2 regions of the Luteimonas sp. YGD11-2 genome follow, and region 1 is predicted to be linked to the other one. Evidence: riboswitches for the same ligand, from Rfam matches in the RefSeq annotation. Region 1 holds a riboswitch; the other holds the start of a gene.

Region 1 (3,405 bases):
GCCGACGCGGTCGAGATTGGCGGCATCGTCGTAACGGTGGCCGGCGGCGTTGACCGTTGCGCCCACGCGCAGCGCGCCGAACGCGCGGTCGATGTCGACGCGGCCGGTGTTGCGCGCACGCCGCGCGAGCAGGTTGTCGTGGCCCGGCCCGTCGCTGCGGTTGCGCGGATCGACGTGGCTGAGCTGCGCGCCAAGGCGCCACTCGCCCAGTGCCAGCCCACCGGCCAGTTCGGCACCGCGCAGGCGCGCCTTCGCCACGTTGCCGGGCAGGCCGAGTGCGGCGTCGTAGCTGATGAGATCGTCGACGCGGTTCTCGTACACGTCCAGCGCCCAGTGCCAGGCGTTGCGGGCCTGGCTGACTCCGAGGTTCAGGTTCTTCGATTCCTCGGGCTGCAGGCCGGCGTTGCCGAAGCCGGGGTAGTACAGGTCGTTGAAGCTCGGAGCGCGGAAACCCGTTGAGAAGCTGGCATTGAGGCGCAGGTCATGCGCGAGCGACAGGCCCCAGCCGAGGCTGCCGGTGGCGTGGCCGCCGAACTGTTCGTTGTCGTCGTGCCGCGCGCTGGCCTCGATGTGGTGTGCGCCGAAGCGGCCCGTCCAGACCGCGAACACGCCGAGATTGTCCCGCGATGCCACGTCGTACCCGGAGGTGCCGTCGATCCGGTCGCGCAGCCAGTCGATGCCGACCGCCGCGGTCTGCGTGGTGCCCAGCGGCAGGTTCGCCTGGACGGTGGCCTGGTCGCGACGGGTGCGCAATTCGGCGACGTGGATGCCGTCGGCGTAGTCGTCGGTCCGGTCGGTGCTGCGGCCCACGCTCGAGCGGAGGCCGAAGCCGCTGGCCGGCGCATAGTCCAGGGTGGCGCCGGCCACCTGCTGGACGACCTCCGAGTAGTTCGCCCAGCTGCCGTCGTATTCGTTCTCTCCTTCGGCGCGCAGCAGATGCGCATCGAGGGTCCAGTGTTCGGCCAGCGCCACTCCGCCAAGCACGCTGGTCGACAGGTTGCGGTAGCCGTCGTCGTCGGGTTCGTCGGTGAAGCAGCCGGCGCCGAAGTCGTACGGATCAGCCGGATCCGGCCCGCGCCCGCGGCACGAGTTGATGCCATCGGTGCGGGTGTAGGCGACGTCCGCACCGAACCACGCACGTTCGCTGCCGCCACCGATGCCGGCACCGGCCCGGCGCAGGTTGTCGCTGCCCGCACCGAGGTGCAGACGCGGCCGCAATGCACCGCGGTCGCGGCGGGTGAAGATCTGGATGACGCCGCCGATCGCATCGGCGCCGTACAGGCTGGAATGCGGTCCGCGTACGATCTCGATGCGTTCGATCTGTTCGACGGGAATGTCCTGCAGCGCAGGCAGGCCGGCGGTGGCGGATCCGATGCGGATGCCATCCACCAGCACCAGGATCTGGTTGGAGCCCGCGCCGCGCATGAACAGCGAGGTCTGCTTGCCCGGCCCGCCGTTGTTCACCAGGTTGATGCCGGCACGCCCTTGGAGCAGCTCCGGCAGGTCCAGCGGCTGGGTGCGTTCGATCTCGGCGCGATCGATCACCTCGGTGGGCGAGATGCTGTCGGCGAGCGTGACGGGCAGCCGGGTGCCGGTGACGACGATCTCATCCAGGTCTGCCGCGGCAGTCACGGCGTGGCCGGTCATCGGAACGAATGGGACGCTGGCGGCGATCGCCAGGAACAACGGTCGGACGTGCATGGAAACTCCTCGCGCGCACCCTCGCACGCGTGTCGTGTGGAGGCAGGCGCTGGATGCGACTGCCCGCGATCGACCCGCACGGGTGCACGCAACAGACAGGCGCGAGGCACGGATGCACGCGCACGCGCATCGCGCAGCCTCGATGCCCACCGCATCGGCAACCGCTCGGGCCGGGGCCCGCTCCAGGCCGGTCTCCGGGCTCGCGAGTGGACCGGTCGTGGACCGGCCCCGGCGCCGCGCCTTCCCATGGGCCGCTTGCGCGGGACCACAGTGGCGGAGGCGGCGCCTCGACTCGCTTACCGTTGCGGGGGCAGCGCCGGAATGGCGGCGGAGATCTCCGCGCGCGTCACCGGCTTCCCGTTGGACACTGGCGTGTCCAACCCGGCCAAAGCCGGGTCACCTGAAGCGCGGCGATTGTACGTCAAAGGCCGCAGCACCCGCGGCAGCGGCCCGGCGAACTCCCATGGGAACCCATGGAGTACTCCTGGGATGGACATGTGGGAGCGGCTTCGGCCACGAAATGCCTGCGGTGACGGCGGGCTTGCGGGTAGCGCGATCGCCCAAACGCCGCTCCCCGCACGACTGCTGCCAGGCATCCGCTTGCGCAGGATCCGTTCCGTGCAGGATCCTGCAGTCAGCTCAGCCGGGGTCGATCCCCAGGCGTGCCCGCACCACCACGGCGATGCGCGCGGTCTCGCGCAGAGGCTCGGCGTCGAATGGTTCCAGTGCCGCATCCAGCGCGCGCACGCGCCCGCGCGACAGCAGCGCATCGATGAACTGCCGCGGACGTCCGCGCACGCGCCCGGGTTCGGCGACGAACACCGGCGCCCGCGTCGCACTCGCCTCCGACAGCATGTTGACCGAGTCCGCGCTGCAGACGATGCGATCGGCCCAGGCCAGCAGTCCGGCATAGGGGTTCGCGCCATCGCCGGGGCCGGTCCAGCACACGCCGGGAAGATCGGCCACGCGTGCGCGCAGTGCGCTGACGACGTCGGCCGGCGTGCGCCGTGACACCGTGGCCAGCAGGCTGCCGCCCTCGGCGGCGATGCGCGGCAGCAGCATCGCCGCCAGCCGCTCGAACGCGGCCACGTCGAACCCGACATGCCGGCTCGGCCCGCCCAGCAGCAACGCGGTGCGCGGGCCGGGCAGCGCGCCCAGCGCGGGGTGCGCAACGCGGGCCGCGTCGAGCCAGGCATCGTCGACCGGATGCAGGCTGCCGGTCACGGTCAGTACGTTTTCGCCGCGCAGACCGTCGTGATCGGGTGCGATCACCAGGTCCCAGTGGCACGGGTCGATGCGCGGATCGAGGATCTGCACGGTGCGCGCGCCGGCACGGCCGGCCAGCCGCGTGGCCAGCGCGCCCTGGCGGCCGCAGCCGATCGCCAGCCGCGGCGGCTGCGCCAGCGCCTGTGCCCAGGCATCGCCGAATGCACCCCGTGCACGCGGCAGCATGCGCGGTGCCGCCACGCGCCATGGCGCGCGCGCGGCAAGCGTGAAGCCGCGGGTTGGCCCGCCGAGCGCGGCCGCCAGCGCATCGGCCTGGCGCACGTTGCCGGCGTTGCCGTCGGTGAGGGTCCAGATCGCCGCATCCACGACGTGGTCCTTGAATTGCGCGGGCGTGCGTTCCAGTGGCATGACCTTGCGTTGCGACCCGGGCTCGGCAGCCCTGCGGCCGGGACTCTACACTGCGGGCCTGTTCACACG
Region 2 (3,405 bases), 340 kb from region 1:
GCATGCGCACCTGGATCGGGATCAGGCGTTCGAGCACGTCGGTGATCAGGTCGCCCTGGCCCTGCTGCGGCACGACCGCGCGGCCCAGGTTCACCGACGACAGGTTGCACACGACGAAGTCGCCGGCCTGCCTGGTGGTGACGATCTGATTGCCGGAGATGATCTCCTGCATCATCTTCGTCGGGCTCATGTTCTGCAGGATCTCGGTGCAGAGGTTCGACGAGTACACGCGGCCGACGTGCTTGTTCGGGTTCTTCCGGTTCACTTCGTCGCGGTAGAACATGAAGGGATTCCCGGTCTCGAGCTGCGAGACCATGATCCGCTTGAAGATGTCGATCGCCTTGACGGTCTTGCGGCTGATGCGCTCGTCGGCGACGACTTCCTCGTAACGACGGCGGAAGCTTCCGTTCGGATCGCCGCGCGTTTCGTCGAAGAAATCCTGCAGGTAGAAGCCCTTGATCTTGTGGACTTCGTGCGGGTCGAACAGGTACCAGTCGCCGCGGCGCTCGACCGCTTCCATGAAGAGGTCGGGGATGCAGATCGAGGTGAACACGTCGTGCGCGCGCAGGCGCTGGTCGCCGTTGTTGAGCCGCAGGTCGAGGAAGTTCTCGATGTCGCGGTGCCACACGTCCAGATACACCGCCACCGCGCCCTTGCGCTGGCCCAGCTGGTCCACCGACACGGCGGTGTTGTTGAGCTGCTTGATCCACGGCACCACGCCGCCCGAGGAGTTGGGCACGCCGCGGATCGCCGAACCGCTGGAACGCACATAGCCCATGTACGCGCCCACGCCGCCGCCGCCCTTGGAGACGCGGGCGATGTCGGTGTTGGAGTCGTAGATGCCCTGCAAGCTGTCGTCGACGGTGTCGATGAAGCACGACGACAGCTGGCCGCCGACCTTGCCGGCGTTCTGCAGCGTCGGCGTCGCCACGGTCATGTACAGGTTCGACAGCGCCCAGTAGGCCTCGCCGACCAGCTGCATGCGGCGCTCGCGGCCGCCGCGGGTCTCGTTCTGCATCAGGTACAGGGCGATGGTCAGCCAGCGCTCCTGCGGCAGTTCGAACACGGCGCGCGACGTGTCGGTGGCCAGATACCGCGTGGCCAGCAGGTACAGGCCGTTGTAGGCGAACAGCTTGTCGCGCTCGGGCTCGATCATGCGGCCGGCTTCCTGCAGCTCTTCCTTGGAGTAGGCGCGCAGGATGTCGTTGGAATAGATGTTGCGGTCGGCCAGCGACTCCTGCAGGCCGACGTAGGAGCCGTACTTCTCACCGGCATCGTAGAAGCGGTTGCGGCTGGCGCGCTTGTACAGGCGATGCAGGTACAGGCGGGCGGCGAAGAATTCCCACTCCGGCGCGGTGACATCGACGCGGGCCTCGGCCTCGCGGATCAGATGGTCGGTGAGGTCGTCGGCGTTGACCGCTTCCTTGCGCTCGACGAAGCCGAACACGCTGCGCTTGTAGTCGGCGATGTCGAGCTGCGGGAACTCGGCGTGCACGCGGTCGATGCCGCGTTCCAGGCGCGCGCGGTCGTACGGGGTGCGGCGGTTGCCGGCGTCCTTGGTGATCCAGGTCGCAGCGGGCGGTGCGGATATCGCCGGTGCGGAATGCGCGGCCGGCGGCAGCGGCACGTTGTCATCGGGGTGGGCGACGGATGGCGCGCCGGCCGGCGTCGCGGGCTCGGCCAGGTGGGTGTCGTCGTGGTGCATGCGTCCTCCAGAGGTGGCGCACGGCCGGCCTGTCCCTCGCAGGCGGGCGTGGCGTTGGAGGCGGAGGGTGGACGAGCGGCGTCGCAGATCCGGGGACGCGCGGCGGCGCCCGGACCCTGCTCCACCAGCCATCTCCCCCCGGAGATTCCGCGGCCGGCACCGCGCGGCGTGCAGGCGCGCGGCTGTCGGCAGGTCTTCGGACTCACGGGCACGGAAGCCTGGCTTCCACCTGGCCCGCCGCTTCCCGGAGCCGTGCTCCAGTGCTGGTGGCGGGTTCGTTCCCGATTACCGCTGCGGGGCAGTGCCGGAGTGGCCGTGAGGCGTCACCGGGCTTCCCTTTTCATCCGCGACGCAAAGCGTGCGGAACCGACCCGGCACAAGATATGGGGGTCGGCAACGCCGGTCAATACAAAATGTCGAAGGATCCGGAGTCGGGGCGCGGAGCATGCCGCTCCGCGCCCCGACCATCACCGGCGCACGTCCTGGGTGTGCGACTGCATCGCCTCCGCCAGGCCCGGCACACCGTCGGCCCCGGTGGGCACGGTGATGCTGGAGCCGGCGAAGTCGTTGCCGATCGGTTGCGCGCGGCCGCCCAGGCACTGCGACAGGAAACCTTCCGCCACCGCATTGAAGGCCTTGTTGTTCTCCGGGCGGGCGAACCCGTGGCCCTCGTCGGGGAACAGCACGTACGTGACCGGGATGTTCTTCTCGGTCATCGCGTTGACGATCTGGTCGCTCTCGTCCTGCTTCACCCGCGGATCGTTGGCGCCCTGGCCGATCAGCAGCGGCTTGCGGATCGCATCCACCCGCGACAACGGCGAACGCTCGGTCAACCAGGCCTTGCCTTCCTCGGTCTCCGGGTCGCCCATGCGCCGCACCAGCTGCTGGTAGAAGCTCGCCCAGTACGGCGGCACCGTCGACAGGAGGGTGTTGAGGTTGGCGGGGCCGACGATGTCGACGCCACAGGCAAAGGTGTCCGGGGTGAAGGTCAGGCCCACCAGCGTTGCATAGCCACCGTAGCTGCCGCCCATGATCGCGACCCTGTCCTGGGTGGTGACGCCCTCGCCGACCGCCCACTGCACGGCGTCGATGAGGTCGTCGTGCATCTTCGCCGCCCACTCGCCGTCGCCGGCGTTGGTGAACGCCTTGCCGAAGCCGGTGGAGCCGCGGAAGTTCACGCTGAGCACCGCATAGCCGCGGTTGGCCAGCCACTGGTCATAACTGCTGTAGCCGTAGACGTCGCGCGCCCACGGGCCACCATGCACCAGCAGCACCATCGGCACCGGCTGGTCCGCCTTGCCGTCGCCATCCGGATCCGCATGCGCGGGCAGCGTCAGGTAGCTCACCAGCGTCTTGCCGTCGCGCGAGGTCAGTTCCTGCGGCCACATCGGCACCAGCGGCTGCCCGGCCAGTGCCGGGCGGCCGGAGAACAGGTGGGTCAGCGTGCCGCCGTCGGCGCGGTCGTAGAGGTAGTACTCCAGCGGCGACTCCGCGGCCGAATAGGCCACGATCCACTTGCTGTCGTCGAGCGTGCGGGTGTTGATCGAAGCCTCGCCGGGGCCGATCGCCGCCAGCCGGTCGAGGTCGGCGCGGATGCTGTCGTCGAGCACCGCCCATTCCTCGCGCAGGTAGTTCACCGACACCGCCTGCACCTCTCCGGTGCGCGGGTCCATCAGGCCACCGCCGAAGTCGGCACGCGG

The links. Region 1 has a riboswitch for cobalamin ahead of ERL55_RS13155 (TonB-dependent receptor). Riboswitches for the same ligand answer to the same signal wherever they lie in the genome.
Region 2: linked by a shared signal. The riboswitch ahead of ERL55_RS14580 (ribonucleoside-diphosphate reductase subunit alpha) and the one ahead of ERL55_RS13155 (TonB-dependent receptor) in region 1 are both predicted to bind cobalamin.

What each region holds. Positions count from the first base shown of each region.
Region 1 is NZ_CP035376.1:2,832,332-2,835,736, reverse strand. It holds gene ERL55_RS13155 (TonB-dependent receptor) at 1-1,701, opposite strand, end outside; cobalamin riboswitch at 1,869-2,120, opposite strand; gene ERL55_RS13150 (mitochondrial fission ELM1 family protein) at 2,341-3,336, opposite strand.
Region 2 is NZ_CP035376.1:3,168,294-3,171,698, reverse strand. It holds gene ERL55_RS14580 (ribonucleoside-diphosphate reductase subunit alpha) at 1-1,705, opposite strand, end outside; cobalamin riboswitch at 1,875-2,091, opposite strand; gene ERL55_RS14575 (S9 family peptidase) at 2,173-3,405, opposite strand, start outside.